Linked DNA regions of Immundisolibacter sp.. The protein of the gene in region 1 interacts with the protein of each later gene in a pairwise test. Links are inferred from orthologs where the notes say so. Each region holds a gene or a part of one and is shown in the gene's direction. Other genes may lie near its edges. The genes, in order: accC and ribD.

Region 1 (6,011 bases):
CGGCTCGCCGCTTAGCAGGCGCTGGGCGGCACGCAGGCTGATGCCGGCGGCGGTTGCCAGCAGCACCGCACCCAGAAACACCGACACCAGCGTCTCGATGCGGCCATGGCCGTACGGGTGCTTGCTGTCCGGGGCGCGCGAGCCCTGGCGCGCGCCGTACAGCACCGCCATGTCGCTGAACAGGTCCGAAGTCGAATCGATGGCGTCGGCGATCAGCGCCTGCGAGTGGGCGAAGATGCCACCGGCAAACTTGATCACGGCCAGGAACAGGTTGATGCCGGCCGCGATCAGCGTCACCCGCCGCCCGGCCTGGTAACGGCTGCCGCCTTCAGGCTGGGCGCTGGTCGCCGGCATCGCCGCCCACCTCCAGGATGATGGTCACCACGCCGTCGCGCTCGAAACTGTCGATGTGGCGGTGGCCGTTGATGCGGCACCAGGCGGGAATATCCGCCAGCACGCCGTGGTCGGTGCACCGCACTTCCAGCACGTCACCCGGGGCCAGTTCGCGAATCTTCGCCTGCGTGCGCAGCACCGGCAACGGGCACAGGAGGTAGCGGGCGTCGAGGGTATGATGGGCCATGGTCGTGGAGGGCCGTGACGGCGCAACGGTGCGCCTGCCGCCTCCCCGCAGCGCGCGAAGACAGCGCGAAAGGATAGCGCGTCGGCTCATGCCCGGTCACCTTGCAGCCAGCCCCGAGTCAAAGCTGTCGACGACTGCCGTCACCGGCCTGATCCTGGCCGGCGGAGGCGGCAGGCGCCTGGGCGGCATCGACAAGGGCCTGCTCGAACTCGACGGCGAACCGCTGGTGCAGCACGTGGCGCAGCGCCTCGTGGGCCAGGTCGGCACGCTGCTGCTGAGCGCCAACCGCAATCTGGACCGCTACCGCGCACTCGGCTTCGCGCCACTTACCGACGATCCGTACCGCGACGCCGGCCCGCTGGCCGGCCTGCGGGCCGGACTTATGGCCTGTGCCACGCCCTGGCTGCTGGCGGTGCCCTGCGACATGCCGTTTCTGCCGGTCGATCTGGGCCAGCGCCTGCTGCAGGCCGCGCCAGCCGACGACCCGCGTGCCAGGGTGCCCTGGGACGGCCAGCGCCACCACTACGCCTGCCTGCTGCTGCCGCGCACCGCGCTGGCGCAGGTGGAAACCGCACTTGATTCCGGCCGGCGCAGCGTGCGCGAACTGCTGCACGCAATCGGCTGGATCGGCGTGGATTTTGCTGCATCGGACCCACAGGCCTTCTGCAACATCAATGCGCCGGCCGATCTCGCCGCCCTCGAATGCCCCGCGGAGTCCCCATGACTGTCCAGCGCCAGACCCGCATCGTCGCCACCCTCGGTCCGGCCACCGACCCGCCGGGCGTGCTCGCGCAGATGCTGCGCGCCGGCCTGAACGTGGCGCGCATCAATTTCTCGCACGGCCAGCGCGCCGACCATGAGCGACGCATCGCCGCCCTGCGCGCGGCGGCCCAGGAAGTCGGCTGCGACGTGGCCGTGCTGGCCGACCTGGCCGGTCCGAAGGTGCGCGTGCGCGGCTTCCGGGACGGGCCGATAAACCTGGTTGCCGGCGCGCACTTCTGCATCGACGCCTCGCTCGGCGAGCAGGACGGCGACATCAACGCCGTGGGCACCGACTATGCCGAGCTGGCACAGGACGTCGCGCCCGGCGACCGCCTGCTGCTCAACGACGGCCTGATCCAGCTGCGCGTGCTTGCTGTGCAGGGCGAGGCCGTGCACTGCGAGGTCGAGGCCGGCGGCGTGCTCTCCAACCACAAGGGCATCAACAAGCAGGGCGGTGGCCTGTCGGCCGGCGCGCTGACCGCCAAGGACCGCGAGGACATCCCCATCGCCGCGGCGCTTGAAGTCGATTATCTGGCCGTCTCTTTCGTGCGCCGGGCACTGGACATCGAGCTGACGCGCGAGTTGCTGCGCGGCGCCGGCGGCCACGGCCGCATCGTGGCCAAGATCGAGCGCAGCGAGGCGGTGGCGGCGCTCGAAAGCATCGTCGAGGCGGCCGACGCGGTGATGGTGGCGCGCGGCGACCTGGGGGTGGAGATCGGCGACGCCGAGCTGCCCGGCGTGCAGAAACGCATCATCGCCGTGGCGCGCGAGCTGAACCGGCCCTGCATCACCGCCACGCAGATGATGGAGTCGATGATCGAAAACCCGGTGCCGACCCGCGCCGAGGTGCTGGACGTGGCCAACGCCGTGATGGATGGCACCGACGCCGTGATGCTGTCGGCCGAGACCTCGGTCGGCGCCTACCCGGTGCGGGTGATCGAAACCGTGGCACGGATTTGCCTGGGCGCCGAGCGCTACCCGGTCACCGAGCGCTCAGCGGCGCAGTTCGAGAGCCACTTCGCGCGTACCGACGAGGCCATCGCCATGGCTGCCATGTACGTGGCACGCAATGGCCGCATCAGCGCCGCCGTGGCGCTCACCGATTCCGGCCATACCGCACTGCTGCTGTCGCGCCTGCTGCATGGCATCCCGATTTTTGCGATGACCGAACACGCCCGCACGCGCCGCCGACTGGCCCTGATGCGTGGCGTGACGGCAGTCAATTTCGACCGTGGCGCGCGTCCCTACGAGCGGGTGGCACAGGACGCGCTGGAACTGTTGAAAGCCCGCGGCCTGCTCAGTACCGGCATGCGCGTGCTGATCACCAAGGGCGATCAGCCCGGCTCCGGGCGTTCCAATACCTTGCTGTTGATGGACGTGGGCTGAGCGGGCAACGCCGCCCTGGCGCGAGCGACGGGCGCGCCCACACCTGAAGGCATCGAGGGCGCCGGCTCCAGGCACCGCGCAAGACAAGGAGCCACCATCGATCGCCGCAAAGCTTGCGCCCGGTTTCGCACCTGTTCGCCGCCGATGTGGACAATTCGCGGCCGATGGCCAAGAATCCGCGGCCCACGCCCACCGGCAGCCCGCATGGCCAAGATCCTGTTATTGCACGGCCCGAACCTGAACCTGCTCGGATGCCGCGAACCGGCCATTTATGGCCACGACACACTGTCCGACATCGACGCCCGGGCGACGGCGCAGGTCACCGCAGCCGGCCACGAGCTGCTTTGCCGGCAGAGCAACGCCGAACACCAGCTGATCGACTGGGTGCAGGCGGCGCCCGGCGAGGGTGTGGCGATCATCGTCATCAACCCCGGCGGCTACACGCACACCAGCGTCGCCCTGCGCGACGCGCTGGCGGCGGTGGCGCTGCCGTTCATCGAAGTTCACCTGTCGAACGTGGCGGCGCGCGAGCCGTTTCGCCGGCACTCGTATTTTTCCGACCTGGCGCTGGGCACCATCAGCGGTCTTGGCGCGCTCGGCTACGAGCTGGCGCTGACCGCAGCGCTGCGCCGGCTTGGCAACCCAAACTGACAACCCAAGGATCCCGATGGACATCCGCAAGATCAAGAAGCTCATGGAGCTGGTGGAACAATCCGGCATCAACGAGCTCGAGGTGCGCGAGGGCGAGGAGTCGATCCGCCTGAGCAAGGCGCCCGCCGGCGTGATGATGACGCCCGTGGCCGCGCCAGCGGCCGCGCCCGCCGTGGTGCCAGCAGCTGTTGCCGCGGCGCCGGCCCAGCCGGCCGGGTACACACAGACCGCCCCGATGGTCGGCACCTTCTACCGGGCACCGTCCCCGGACAGTCCGCCGTTCGTCGAGGTCGGCAAGCAGGTGGCGGCCGGGGACGTGATCTGCATCATCGAGGCCATGAAACTGATGAACCAGATCGAGGCCGACAAGGCCGGCGTGGTGGCCGCCATCCTGGTCGAGGACGGCCAGCCGGTGGAATTCGGCCAGCCGCTCGTCGTCATCGCCTGACGGGCGCGCGCCATGTTCTCCAAAGTGGTGATCGCCAACCGCGGCGAGATTGCGCTGCGCGTGCTGCGCGCCTGCCGGGAGCTGGGCATCGGCACGGTGGCGGTGCACTCCACCGCCGACCGCGAACTGATCCACGTGCGCCTGGCGGACGAATCCGTGTGCATCGGACCGCCGGAGCCGAGCAAGAGCTACCTGAACATCCCGGCCATCATCGCCGCCGCCGAAGTCACGGACGCCGAGGCCATCCACCCCGGCTACGGGTTCCTGTCCGAGAACGCGCAGTTCGCCGAAAGCGTCGAGCAGAGCGGTTTCGTGTTCATCGGCCCGCGGCCGGACACCATCCGCCAGATGGGCGACAAGCTCGCCGCCATTGCCCTGATGAAGGAACTGGGCGTGCCGACGGTGCCCGGCTCGGGCGGGCCGCTGGGCGATGACGAGGCCGAAAACCTGCGCATCGCCGCCGACATCGGCTACCCGGTGCTGATCAAGGCGGCCGGCGGCGGCGGCGGGCGCGGCATGCGCGTGGTGCATACGGAGGCTGCCCTGAACGGCGCCATCGCCACCACCGGCCGCGAGGCCGGTGCGGCCTTCGGCAACCCCGTCGTGTACATGGAAAAGTACCTGACCCAGCCGCGGCACATCGAGTTCCAGGTGCTCGGCGACGGCGAGGGCGCGGCCATTCACCTTGGCGAGCGCGACTGCTCCGTCCAGCGCCGCCACCAGAAGGTGATCGAGGAAGCGCCCGCGCCGGGCATCACCCAGGAGCAGCGCCTGCGCATGGGCGAGCTGTGCGCCAGCGTGTGCCGGCAGATGCGCTACCGCGGCGCGGGGACCTTCGAGTTCCTGTACGAGAACGGCGAGTTCTACTTCATCGAAATGAACACCCGCATCCAGGTGGAACACCCGGTGACCGAGGCGATCACCGGCGTCGACCTGGTGCGCGAGCAGCTGCGCATCGCGGCCGGCCTGGGCCTGGGCTACCGGCAGGAAGACATCACCTGGCGCGGGCATGCCATCGAGTGCCGCATCAATGCCGAAGACCCGGTCAGCTTCGTGCCCTCGCCGGGGCGGGTGACGCAGTTCCACGCACCGGGCGGGCCGGGTATTCGCTTCGACTCGCACCTGTACGACGGTTACGCCGTGCCGCCGAATTACGATTCGATGGTCGGCAAGCTGATCGCCCACGGCGCCGACCGCGACATTGCCCTGGCGCGCGTGCGCACGGCGCTGCTGGAACTGATCGTGGACGGCATCAAGACCAACACGCCGCTACATTTGCGCCTGGTCGACGAGGGCGATTTCCGCCGCGGCGGGGTCAGCATTCACTACCTGGAAAAGCTGCTGGCCAACGCCTGATTTCGGATCAGGCCGGCGCCCCCCTCAACCTGGGGTGGGCGCTTCCAATTGCTCACCGGCCACCAGCTTTCGCCCGGCCAGGAATTCCCGCGCCGGCAACATGCGTCCGCCTTCCGGCTGCACATGGGTGAGCAACAGGCTGCCCGCGCCACAGGCCACCTCAATGCCCGACGGCCCGGCGCTGAGCACCTGTCCCGGCGGTCCGCTGCCAAGGCCCAGCTGTGCCCCGCCGACACGCAGCCGCTGGCCTCGCCACACGGTCCACGCCAGCGGCACCGGGGCAAAGGCGCGCACGGTGCGTTCCAGCACTTGCGCCGGTTGCGTCCAGTCCAGCTGCGCCTCGCGCTTGTCGATCTTGGCGGCGTAACAGGCGCCCTCGGCCGGCTGGGGTGTGGCGACCGCGACACCGGCCTCGAGACCTGCCACCACCTCAATCAGAGCCTCCGCGCCGAGCTGGGCCAGGCGCTCGCGCAGGCTGCCGCCGGTGTCGTCCGGCAGAATGGGCGTCGCGCGCTGCAGAAACACCGGCCCGGTGTCCAGACCGACATCCATCTGCATGATGCACACGCCGGTCTGGGCATCGCCGGCCAGCAGCGCCCGCTCCACCGGCGCCGCACCGCGCCAGCGCGGCAGCAGCGAGCCGTGCACGTTGAGCGCGCCCAGGCGCGCCGCGCCCAGGATGGCCGGCGGCAGAATCAGGCCATAGGCCACCACCACCAGCAGATCCGGCGCGAAGGCCGACAGTTCGGCGACGGCCTCGGCCGTGCGCAGGCTGGCCGGCTGACGCACCGCGAGTCCCGATGCCAGCGCCGCCTGTTTGACCGCCGA
Region 2 (11,752 bases), 250 kb from region 1 along the record:
AGGCCACCGCCACCATCCCGTCTGCGCCGTCTAGCGACCCGCAGGACGGGGCCGGTGATGAGCCGGGCTTGTTCGATGGTCTGCTCGGCCAGGATGGGCGCTGATCCACGGGCGGTGTCGTCATCCGGCGCGGGTGTCGCACGGCGCAGCGCCGTCGGGTGGTGGGGGCGCTGAGCCGCGGCACGTGCGCTCGGGCAGGGTCAGTCGGACGTCCAGCCCGCCGCCGGGTCGCCGGCCGAATGACAGTCGCCCGCCAAAGCGTGCGGCGATGGCTGCGACAACGGCCAGCCCGAGGCCACTGCCCGCGCCTGTACCCTGACGCCAGAAGCGTTGGGTCAGGTACGGCAGTTGATCGTCGCTGACCCCCGGTCCCTGGTCGATGACACGAAAATGCACGCCTTCGGCATCCCGGCTCAGCTGCAGCGTGACGGTCGACGGCGGCGGGGTGTGACGCAGGGCGTTTTCGAGGAGGTTGCGCAGCGCCGTGGCGGCCAGCTCCCGCGGTATCGCCAGCCGCGCGTGGATGGCCGGCCCGCTGCGCAGCAGCCGCTGCGGCGCCGACAGATCGCTCAGCGCCAGGCGCGCCACGTCCTCGGCCAATGCGGGCGCGCCTTCTTGCCACGGCTGGCCGCCTTCCAGGCGCGCCAAGGTCAATAACTGCTCCAGGGTGCGCTGCAACCGGGCTACGCCTTCTTCGGCGTGGCCCAGGGCCACCGCCGCGGCCGCGCCATCGACGCGGCGTGCCACCTGCAGGTGGGTCTTGATGGCAGTCAGCGGCGTGCGCAGCTCATGCGCCGCATCGCTGGTGAAGCGCTGCTCGCGAGCCAGCGTTTCGCGAATGCGCGCCAACAGGTGGTTGAGGGTCGTCACCAGCGGCTGCAGCTCGGCCGGCAGGGCTGCTGCCTCGACCGGGGCCAGCGCTTCCGGATGGCGGCGCCCGAGCGTGCGCCGCAACTGCTGCAGCGGCCGCAGGCCCGACCGCACCCCCCACCACAGCGAGCCCATGCTGCCGACCAACGCCACGGCAAACGGCAGCACCGCCACCAGCACGACGTTGCGCAGCAGGGCTTCGCGCTCGACGAGCCGATCGGCGGTGGTGATGCGCAGGCGGCCGTGCAGGTAGGTGAAGACCCGCCAGCGCTCGCCGTCGACCGTGCGCTCGCCGAAGCCGGGCGCGTTCCCGTCCAGTACGCCGGGCAGCGCACCGTGCGTGCGGGCGATGATCTGGCCGCGCGGGGAGCTGACCTGGCAGGCCAGGCCGGTGCTGGAGGGAATCGACAGCGCCGGCCCGCTGCCGCGCTCCCAGACATCGGCCGGCAGTTGCGCCACCAAAGCGGCGACCATGCGTGCCGATGCCGCCAGGCGCTGATCCAGCGTCGTGGCCCATTGTCGGTGCAGGTCGCGCAGCAGCCAGGCCGCGGCGGCGCCCCACAGCAGGCACAGCGACAGGCCCAGCGTGGCCAGCAGCCGGCGCTGCAGGCTCATGTCGGCACCTGGTCGGTGGGCAGCGGCGCCGGCTCGCCCAGCTGGTAACCGAGGCCGCGCACCGTCTTGACGATGCCGCTGCCGAGCTTGCGGCGCAGATGGTGGATGTGCACGTTGACGGCGTTGCTCTCCACTTCCGCCTCGAAGCCGTACAGGCTGTCCTTGAGCTGCTCGGCGCTCAAAACCGCGCGCCGTGAGTGCAGCAAGACCTCGAGCAAGGCCAGCTCGCGGCGCGACAGGCTGACCGGCGCGTCGTGCAGCCATACCTGCCGGCTCACCGGGTCCAGGCGCAGCGGACCGTGCACCAGCATCGGCTGGCTGTGCCCGCCGGCCCGCCGCAGCAGCGCCTGCAGCCGCGCCACCAGCTCATCGAGATCGAAAGGCTTGAGCAGGTAGTCGTCGGCCCCGGCCCGCAGACCGGCGACCCGGTCCTTCACCGCATCGCGGGCGGTGAGCACCAGCACCGGGACGCTGTCGCCGCGCTGGCGCAGGCGCGCCAGCAGCGTCATGCCGCTGCCGTCGGGCAGTCCGAGGTCGAGGATCACTACATCGGTGTGAAACGCCTGCAGGGCCGCGTCGGCTTCAGTCACGGTGCTTAGGCGATCGACCGCAAGGCCGTGCAGGCGCAGCCCGGCCTCGATGCCGGCGCCCACCAGGGCGTCGTCCTCGATCAACAACACGTGCATCGTCACACCTCGCAAAAATGGGCCCGGGGCGGCCAGCGCGCTCCTGGCGCGCCGATCGCCGCTGCCCAGCGGCCCGGCAGCGCCGGCGCATCCCCACGGCTGCCGGACGGTTGGCTGCCGACCCGGGCGTTAACGCTGCCTTAATGCCGGTGGCCAAGGATCAACGCACCCGCCACGCCCCAGACGCCCCCATGCATCCTGCTCGACCCGTTTTTTGGCAGCCCGGCCCGGCGATCGCTGCGCGGGTGTATCCACGGCGGCGGCCGCCATGTGGATAGTCCGTTACGCCTTGGACCACCGCTACAGCGTCGGCGTGCTGGTGATCGCGATCCTGCTGTTCGGGGTGCTGGCGGCGCGGCGCATGTCCACCGACATCCTGCCGCGGGTCGACATTCCGGCGGTGACGGTCATCTGGACCTACAGCGGGCTCAATGCCCGCGAGATGGCGACCAAGGTCGCCTCGTTCAGCGAGGTCTCCATTCTCAACAACGTCGACGACGTGCGCGAGGTGCGGGCCGAGACCTTCAGCGGCGCCAGCATCATCGCCGTGGACTTTCAGCCCTACGTCGACGTCGAGCTGGCGATCGCCCAGGTCACGGCGATCTCGCAGACCATCTTGCGCCGTCTGCCGCCGGGCGCCACGCCGCCGATCATCGTGCGCTATTCGCAGTCCAGCGTGCCCATCGTGCAGCTGGCGCTGTCGTCGGACACGCTCGACGATGCGCAGATTTTCGATTTTGCCAGGCTGCGACTGCGCGGACTCATCCAGACCATTCCCGGCGTGCGCATGACCTTGCCCTACGGCGGCGCGCAAAGGCAGGTGATGATCGACCTCGATCCGGCGGCGCTGCGGGCGCACGCGCTGGCCCCCAGCGATGTCATCCAGGCCGTCAACGCGCAAAACCTGACCCTGCCCTCCGGGGTGCTGCGCGAAGGCGGGCGCGAACTGCAGGTGACCGTCAACGCCAGCCCGACCCAGGTCGCGGCGTTCGAGAACCTGCCGCTGCGCACCGTCGGCGAGCGGGTGATCCTGCTGCGCGATGTGGCCAACGTACGCGATGGCGCGGCGCTACAGACCAACATCGCGCGCCTGGACGGCAACAACGCGGTCATCGTGCAACTGCTCAAGCTTGGCAATGCCTCGACCGTGGATATCGTCGATGCCTTGCTCGCGCGCCTGCCGCAGATCCGGGCCGCCGCCCCGGCGGGCATGCGGATCGAGCCGCTGTTCGATCAGTCGCAGTTCGTGCGCGCGGCAATCGGCGGCGTGGTCAAGGAGGGCGTCGTGGTGGCGCTGCTGGTGGCCAGCGTGGTGCTGCTGTTTCTGGGCTCCTGGCGCTCTACGCTGATCGTCCTGACCTCGATACCCCTGGCCTTGCTGGCGTCGGTATGCGGCCTGCTGGCCAGTGGCCACAGCTTCAACCTGATGACCCTGGGCGGGCTGGCGCTGGCCATCGGCCTGCTGGTCGACAACGCGCTGGTGGAGATCGAAAACATCAACCGCAACGCCGCAGCGGGCTGGCCGTTACGCGAGGCGATTTTGCGCAGCGCGCAGCAAGTGGTATTTGCCGAGTTCGTGTCGACCACGAGCATCTGCATCGTCTTCACGCCGATGTTCATGCTCAGCGGGGTGGCGCGCTACATCTTCGCGCCGCTGGCGCTGGCGGTGATCTTTGCCTTGATCGCCTCCTTCGTCCTGTCGCGCACGCTGGTGCCGACGCTGGCCTATCTGATGCTCGCGCCGGAGCTCGGGCGCCGGGCCACGGCAGGCGCGCCCGGGCGGGGCCTCTCGCGCTTGCACGCGGCGCTGGAACACGGCCTGGAGGCGCTGCAGGCGGCTTACCGGCGGCTGCTGGATCGGCTGCTGCCGCGTTTCTGGCCGGTCTCGGCCGCGGCGCTGCTGGTCCTGTTGCTGGGCCTGGCCGCCGCCGTGAACCTGGGGCGCGAGTTTTTTCCAAGCACCGACGCCGGGCTCATCCGCCTCTACCTGCGGGCACCCCCCGGCACGCGCCTGGAGGACACGGCGCGCCTGTTTGCCGACGTGCAGCGCGAGATTCGCCGCATCATCCCGGCCGAGGAGATCGCCGGCATCGCCGAGAACCTGGGCGCGCCGGACCCGGTCAATCTGGCCTGGGTGACGAGCCCGGTGATCGGCAGCTTCGACGGCGAGCTGCTGATACAGCTCACCCCCGAGCATGCGCCGGCGGCGCATTACCTGTCCGCAATCCGCCAGCGCCTGGCCACGCGCTTTCCATCCCTCGCGCTGCATGCGCTGGCTGCCGATGCCACCGCGCAGACCCTGTCGGGCCGCTGGCCGAGCCTGCTCGACATTCGCCTGCTCGGGCGCGACGTGGCCGGCAACCTGGCGCTCGCCGGCACCTTGATGGAACGCTTGCGGGAGATACCCGGCGTGGTCGACGTGATCCAGCGCCAGGTGCCGAATCTGCCCGAGTACTTCATCCGGATCGATCGCGTGCGCGCGCTGCAACTGGGCGTGAGCCAGCGCGATGTGGGCGACGCGCTGCTGGGCTTGTTGGGGTCGGCAGGGACGGTCAGCCCCAGCTATTGGGCCGACGATGCCGCCGGCAGTTCCTACACGGTTCAGGTGCAGGCCCCGCCCGCCCGTTTGCCGGGCATCGAGGACCTGCTCAACATCCGGGTGCGCGGCAGCAGCGGGGGCACCGTCAGCCTGCGGACCATCGCCAGCGTCGAGGCGCGCCGGATGCCGGCGCTGATCAGCCGCACCACGCTAGCGCCGACGATCGACGTGCTGGCCAATGTCGCCGGCCGCGACCTGGGGGCGGTCAACGACGACGTCGAGCGCCTGCTCGAGACCTTGCGCACCCAGCAACAGCCCGACAACCGGATCGAGGTCGCCGGCCAGGCCCGGCTGATGGCGCAAGCCTATGCGCAGCTCGCCGGCGGGCTGGCGATCGCCGCCGTGCTGGTGTTTCTGGTGCTGGCGGTGAATTTCCAGTCCTGGCGCCTGCCGCTGCTGACCCTGGGCGGGCTGCCGTTTGCGCTGTCCGGCGCGGTTTTCGCGCTGTGGCTGACCGGCACGCCGGTCTCGGTGCCCGCCCTGATGGGCGTGATCATGGTGGTTGGCGTCTCCACCGCCAACAGCGTGCTGGTCGGCAGCTTCGCCCGCGACTGCCTGGCCGCCGGTCAAAGCGCTCTGGCTGCCGCGACCGAGGCCGCCACCACCCGCCTGCGGCCGGTGTTGATGACCGCACTGGCCATGATCGTCGGCACCTTGCCGATGGCGCTTGGCCTGGGTGAAGGCGGCGAGCAGAACGCGCCGCTCGGGCGCGCGGTAGTCGGCGGCCTGTTGCTGGGTACGGTGGCCACGCTGCTGATCGTGCCGCTGCTGTATGCGCGCTTCGCCGGTCGCGGCGCCGTGGCGCGGCACCACCAGGCTCAATTGATGCAACCGGCGCAGGACCACCCATGACGCACCCTCGACCGACCGGACTTGCCGGCCGCGCACTGCGCGCCGGCGGCCTGTTGCTGGCGCTGCTGACGCTCGCCGCCTGCGGCCAGCCCTCCGCCGGGGCGACCGGGCCCGAGGCACCGCCCGTGGCGATACCGCTGGTGCGCACCGTGCTTCCCGAACCGACCGCGGCTGCCGAGTTGATACGCCTGCCGGCGCGCACGGCGCCGGTCGAGCAGGCGCTGATTCGCGCGCGTGCCACCGGCTTCATCGCCGAGCGGCGCGTCGACATCGGCGACCGGGTCCAGAAAGGTGAGGTGCTGGCGGTGATCTCGGCGCCCGAGATCGACCGCCAGGCGCAACGGGCCGCGGCTTTGCTGGCGCAAACGCGGGCCTCCCTGCAGTTGGCGCGCACCAGCGTCGAGCGCAGCCGGCCCCTGGCGCAGCGCGGCTGGCTGTCGCAGCAGCTGCTGGACGAGCGCGAGGCCGCGCTGGCCAAGGCGCTTGCCGACCGCGACGCCGCCCAGGCCGAACTGGCACACCTGCGCCAGTTGCAGTCGTTCCAGACCGTGCGGGCGCCGTTTTCCGGCACCATTGCCGAGCGCCACATCGAGCGCGGCGACTACGTTTCCGGCAGCAGCACAGGCGATGACCGTCCGCTGTTCCGCCTGGTCCGGCTCGATGAACTGCGCGTGGAGCTGGACGTGCCCCAGGCCGCCGCCGTGCACCTGCCGGCGCAAGGCAGCGCCAGGCTGCGCTTCGAGGAGATGCCAGGCGAGGTGTTCGAGGCGCACCTGACACGCCGCTCCGGTGCCATCGATCCGCAGCTGGGCACCCTGCGGGTGGAGCTTTCGATGGCCAATCCGGGCTTGCGCCTGCCGGCCGGCCTGGTGGGCGAAGCGGAATTGCTGCTGCGCCGGCCCGCTGCGCTGCTGGTGCCGGCCAGGGCCGTGGGCAACCAGGCCGGGCGCAGCGTGGTAGGCGTGATCGGCACCGATCAGCGCTACGCACTGCTGCCGGTTACCGTGGGGCGCAATCTGGGCGCCAAGATCGAGGTTGTCACCGGCCTCGAGCGCGACGCCAGGGTGGTGCTCAGCCCCAACGTTTTGCTGCAACCGGGCATGCAGGTACGCATCAGCCAGTCCCGGCCTGATTGAAGTGGTCGCAGTAATCCCATAGCGGGCATTTGGGGCAGCGCGGCGATTCCTGGCAAATGCCCTCGCGCAGGTGAAAACCGCTGGCGAAGCGAAACATCTGCGCGCTGACCGCCCAGCGACTGGCGCCGCTGGCCTGATGCACCGATTCCATCACGGTGTTGAAATCCTCGGGCCGCACCCGCGCCGGCAGCAGGCCCAGCCGCTGCAACAGGCGCTGCGCGTGGTCGGTGCGAAAGTAGTATGCGAAGCCGGCCGTGAGCAGAAACCACTCGCCGGCACTCGGTCCCACGCTGGCGAAGCGGCGCGCAATCTCCTTGTGCAGCACATGCAGTTGCCCGGCCGCATAACTGCCCAGCCAGGCCCTGAACGAGCCGTGTTCGGCGGCCAGCGCCTGCACCACGCCGGCGTTGTGCACCACCGATTCGATCTTGCGCCGGTTGCGGATCAGCGCCCGGTCGGTGACCAGCGGTTCCAGCCGAGCGCCATCCCAGCCGGCCAGTTCGGCGATGTCGAAATCGGCAAAGGCGCTGCGCGTGGCCGGCCATTTCTGGCGCACCACCTCGCGCGAGAAACCGGCCGCGAACATATGGAAGCACAGCTCCTCGAACAGCGCCCGGTCGTCGTCGTGACGCGGCAGGATGGCCCATTCGGCCGGATCGGGCAGGCCCTGCGCGCCGTCTATCTCCAGGCGCTGGCAGGCGGCGTCGATGCGGGCGTGCAGGTCGGCGAGCTGTGCGGTATCGGTCAGCTTCACGGCGTGGGCAGGGCAGATTCAGGGGCTGGCGGATGGTAACAAACCGCCCGTGGGGTGCCCGGATGATCGGGGGCGGCCTGATAAACTAGTCCGCCCGCCCCCGCTGTCGACCCGGCGCGTGACGCCGCGTTCCTGCCGACGCCTCTTCCGGAGTGAAGCCCGTGTTCAGCCGCGCCCTGACCATTGCCGATTTCGACCCCCAGCTGTGGCAGTCCATGCAGGACGAGGTGCGCCGCCAGGAAGAGCACATCGAGCTGATCGCGTCTGAGAACTACGCCAGCCCGCGCGTGCTGGCGGCGCAGGGCTCGCAGCTGACCAACAAGTACGCCGAGGGCTATCCGGGGCGCCGCTACTACGGCGGCTGCGAGTACGTGGACGTGGCCGAGCGGCTGGCCATCGAGCGGGCGCGTGAGCTGTTCGGCGCCGATTACGCGAACGTGCAGCCGCATTCGGGCTCGCAGGCCAACGCCGCGGTGTTCATGGCGCTGATGGAGCCGGGCGACACGCTGCTGGGCATGAGCCTCGCCCACGGCGGGCATCTGACGCACGGTGCCTCGGTCAGCTTCTCGGGCAAGATCTATCGGGGCGTGCAGTACGGCATCGACATCGCCACCGGCTTGGTCGATTACGATCAGGTCGAGCACTTGGCGCGCGAGTGCCGGCCCAAGGTCATCGTCGCCGGCTTCAGCGCCTACTCGCGGGCCATGGACTGGCATCGCTTCCGGGCCATCGCCGATGCGGTCGGCGCCTACCTGGTGGTCGACATGGCGCACGTGGCCGGCCTGGTGGCGGCCGGGCTGTATCCGAATCCGGTTCAAATCGCCGACGTCACCACCTCCACCACCCACAAGACCCTGCGCGGGCCGCGCGGCGGGCTGATCCTGGCCCGCGCCAACCCGGACATCGAGAAAAAGCTTAATTCCGCCGTGTTTCCGGGCGGCCAGGGCGGGCCGTTGATGCACGTCATCGCGGCCAAGGCGGTGTCCTTCCTGGAGGCGCTGCAACCTGACTTCAAGGACTATCAGCGCGCGGTGGTGGACAACGCCCGGGCGATGGCCGATGTGATCGTCAATCGCGGCTACAAGGTGGTCTCTGGCGGCACCGACAATCACCTGTTCCTGGTCGACCTGATCGACCAGGGCCTGACCGGCAAGGCGGCCGAGGCGGCGCTGGGCGCGGCCAACATCACGGTCAACAAGAATGCCGTGCCGGGCGACCCGCAAAGCCCGTTCGTGACCAGCGGTATCCGCATCGGCACGCCAGCGTCGACCACCCGTGGCTTTGGCGTGGCGGAAGTGCGCGAGCTGGCTGGCTGGATCTGCGACCTGCTCGATGATCTCGAAAACACGGCCGTGCAGCAGCGCGTCAAGGCGCAGGTGCTGGCGCTGTGCCAGCGCTTCCCGGTCTACGGCGACTAGGCCTGCCGTCGTGCGCTGCCCATTCTGCGCCGCGCCCGACACCCGCGTGGTGGATTCGCGCCTGGCCGAAGAAGGCGATCGAGTGCGCCGCCGGCGCGAATGCCTGACCTGCGGCGCGCGCTTCACCACCTTCGAGCAGGCCGAGCTGTCCTGGCCGCGCATCGTCAAGCGCGACGGCGGCCGGGTGCCCTTCGACGAGGCCAAGCTGCGCGCCGGCATGGAGCGGGCGCTCGAAAAACGCCCGGTGCGCAGCGATCAGGTGGACGCGGTGCTGGTGCGCATCAAGCGCAAGCTGCTCAGCCTGGGTGAGCGCGAGTGCCCGTCGCTGCAGCTTGGCGAGTGGGTGATGGACGAGCTGCGGGTGCTGGACCCGGTCGCTTACGTGCGCTTTGCGTCCGTGTACCGCAGCTTCGAGGACCTGCGCGCGTTTCGGGACGAAGTGGAGCGCCTGGAGCAGGCCGGCCTGCCCACTGGTCGGCCGCCTGAGCCGTGACCGACGACGCCCACTGGATGCGCCGCGCCCTGGCCCTGGCCGAGGGCGGGCGTTACACCGCGGCGCCCAATCCGCTGGTCGGCTGCGTGCTGGTGCGTGATGGCGCGGTGGTTGGCGAGGGCTACCACCGCCGCGCCGGCGAGGGGCATGCCGAGGTCAACGCACTGCTGGAAGCCGGCCCGCGGGCCGGCGGCGCCACGGCCTATGTGACGCTCGAACCGTGCGCCCACCACGGCCGCACGCCGCCCTGCACCGAGGCGCTGATCGGCGCCGGCGTCGCCCGCGTGGTGGCGGCCATGCAGGATCCGAACCCGCAGGTGGCCGGCAAGGGGCTTGCGCTGCTGCGCGAGGCCGGTATCGATGTCGAATGCGGCCTGCTCGCCGATGAGGCCGCGGCGCTGAACCCGGGGTTCATCAAGCGCATGGCGACCGGGCGGCCGTATGTGCGGGTGAAGATGGCGCAGAGCCTGGACGGGCGCAGCGCGCTGGCGGATGGCGCCGCGCGCTGGATCACCGGACCGGCGGCGCGTGCCGATGTGCAGCGCTGGCGCGCGCGCTCGCAGGCCATCGTCACCGGCATCGGCACCGTGCTGGCGGACGACCCGCAACTGACCGTGCGCCTGCCGGACGTCGCCAGCCAGCCACTGCGGGTAGTGCTCGACAGCGCGCTGAAGTTGCCGCCGACGGCGCGCCTGCTTCGCGAACCGGGCAACACGCTGGTGGCAACCTGCCAAGTGGACGCACCGCAAGCCGCCGCGCTGACCGCGGCCGGGGCGCAGATCGTGACCCTGCCCGCGGGCGCGGGCCGCATCGACCTTGGCGCGCTGCTCGATGAGCTTGGCCGGCGCCAGTGCAACGAGGTGCTGGTCGAAGCCGGACCGCGCCTGGCCGGCGCGTTCCTGGCGGCGGCTCTGGTCGACGAACTGATCGTCTACATTGCACCGCACCTGCTCGGGCACGACGCCCGGCCGGTGTTCGAGTTGCCGCCGGTGCCGCATATGGACGCGCGGCTCGACCTGGAACCGCTGGACGTTCTATCGTTCGGCCCCGATCTTCGGCTGCGCCTGCGCCCGGCCGCTCGCGCCTGACCCCCGGAAGCCCACCACGCCATGTTCACCGGCATCATCCAGACCGTCGGCCAGGTCGCCGCCATCGACCGGCGCGGCGCCGACGCGCGCCTGCGCATCGCGGGCCTGCCGCTACTCGACGGCGCGCTTGGCGAGAGCATCGCCGTCAGCGGCGTGTGCCTGACGGCGGTCGAGTTCAGCGGCGACGGCTTCGTGGCCGACGTGTCGGCCGAGACACTGGCCTGCACCACGCTGGGCGCCTGGTCGGTCGGCCAGCGCGTGAACCTGGAACGCGCGCTGGCGGTGGGCGAGCGCCTCGGCGGACATATCGTCAGTGGCCACGTGGATGGCGTCGGCGAGGTCGTGTCGCGCCAAACCGACGGCCGCTCGCAGCGCTTTACCCTGCGTGCCCCCGCGGCGCTGGCCCGCTACATCGCCGCCAAGGGCTCGATCACCGTGGATGGCGTGAGCCTGACCGTCAACACCGTCAGCGGCGCCCAGTTTGGTGTCAACATCGTGCCGCACACACTGACCCACACCAGCCTCGACGCGCTGCGCGCCGGCAGCCGCGTCAACCTCGAAGTCGACCTGTTGGCCCGCTACCTGGAGCGCCTGCTGGGGCGCGATACGGGCGGCGATGTCGACATGGCCCTGCTGGCCGAACATGGATTCCTGAACCGATGAACGCCATCGATCCGAAGATGCACCTGAACAGCACCGAAGAAATCATCGCCGACATCAGGGCCGGCAAGATGGTCATCCTGATGGATGACGCCGACCGCGAGAACGAGGGCGACCTGATTCTGGCCGGCGAGTGCGTGACCCCGGAAGCCATCAACTTCATGGCCCGCTACGGCCGCGGCCTGATCTGCCTGACCCTGACCGAGGCGCGCTGCCGGCAGCTGAACCTACCGCTGATGGTGGCCGACAACAACGACAAGAACACTACCAATTTCACGGTATCGATCGAGGCCGCCAGCGGCGTCACCACCGGCATTTCGGCTGCCGATCGGGCGGTGACGGTGCAGGCGGCGGTGCGGCCCGATGCGAGGCCGAACGACATCGTCATGCCGGGCCACATCTTTCCGCTGCGCGCGCAGCCGGGCGGCGTGCTGACGCGCGCCGGTCACACCGAGGCCGGCTGCGACCTGGCACGCCTGGCCGGCTTCGAGCCCTCGGCCGTGATCGTCGAGATCCTGAACGAAGACGGCACCATGGCCCGCTACCCGCAGCTGGTCGAATTCGCCAGGACGCACGGCCTC

What was found.
Region 2: the proteins of accC (region 1) and ribD interact in binary tests that used the Escherichia coli proteins (3 or more experiments, as listed by UniProt). The link is inferred for Immundisolibacter sp. from one-to-one orthologs.

The regions. Positions count from the first base shown.
Region 1 is NZ_JACIZD010000001.1:315,529-321,539, forward strand. What follows is about bases 3,060-6,011. They hold accC (acetyl-CoA carboxylase biotin carboxylase subunit), read left to right. Parts: upstream 3,060-3,839; coding sequence 3,840-5,183; downstream 5,184-6,011. Other genes in these bases: aroQ (type II 3-dehydroquinate dehydratase), read left to right, coding at 3,060-3,379; accB (acetyl-CoA carboxylase biotin carboxyl carrier protein), read left to right, coding at 3,396-3,827; fmt (methionyl-tRNA formyltransferase), read right to left, coding at 5,208-6,011. In the rest of the region: H5U26_RS01515 (cation diffusion facilitator family transporter), read right to left, coding at 1-354; H5U26_RS01520 (sulfurtransferase TusA family protein), read right to left, coding at 329-580; molybdenum cofactor guanylyltransferase MobA, read left to right, coding at 669-1,304; pyk (pyruvate kinase), read left to right, coding at 1,301-2,728; more of aroQ, read left to right, coding at 2,933-3,059. UniProt on the Escherichia coli protein: This protein is a component of the acetyl coenzyme A carboxylase complex; first, biotin carboxylase catalyzes the carboxylation of the carrier protein and then the transcarboxylase transfers the carboxyl group to form malonyl-CoA.
Region 2 is NZ_JACIZD010000001.1:570,575-582,326, reverse strand. The notes cover bases 8,523-11,465. They hold ribD (bifunctional diaminohydroxyphosphoribosylaminopyrimidine deaminase/5-amino-6-(5-phosphoribosylamino)uracil reductase RibD), read left to right. Parts: upstream 8,523-9,419; coding sequence 9,420-10,511; downstream 10,512-11,465. Other genes in these bases: ribBA (bifunctional 3,4-dihydroxy-2-butanone-4-phosphate synthase/GTP cyclohydrolase II), read left to right, coding at 11,192-11,465; H5U26_RS02780 (riboflavin synthase), read left to right, coding at 10,533-11,174; nrdR (transcriptional regulator NrdR), read left to right, coding at 8,941-9,423; glyA (serine hydroxymethyltransferase), read left to right, coding at 8,523-8,930. Outside these bases: H5U26_RS02825 (outer membrane protein assembly factor BamE), read left to right, coding at 1-104; H5U26_RS02820 (sensor histidine kinase), read right to left, coding at 121-1,485; H5U26_RS02815 (response regulator), read right to left, coding at 1,482-2,171; H5U26_RS02810 (efflux RND transporter permease subunit), read left to right, coding at 2,440-5,622; H5U26_RS02805 (efflux RND transporter periplasmic adaptor subunit), read left to right, coding at 5,619-6,758; H5U26_RS02800 (DNA-3-methyladenine glycosylase I), read right to left, coding at 6,736-7,512; more of glyA, read left to right, coding at 7,674-8,522; more of ribBA, read left to right, coding at 11,466-11,752. UniProt on the Escherichia coli protein: Converts 2,5-diamino-6-(ribosylamino)-4(3h)-pyrimidinone 5'-phosphate into 5-amino-6-(ribosylamino)-2,4(1h,3h)-pyrimidinedione 5'-phosphate.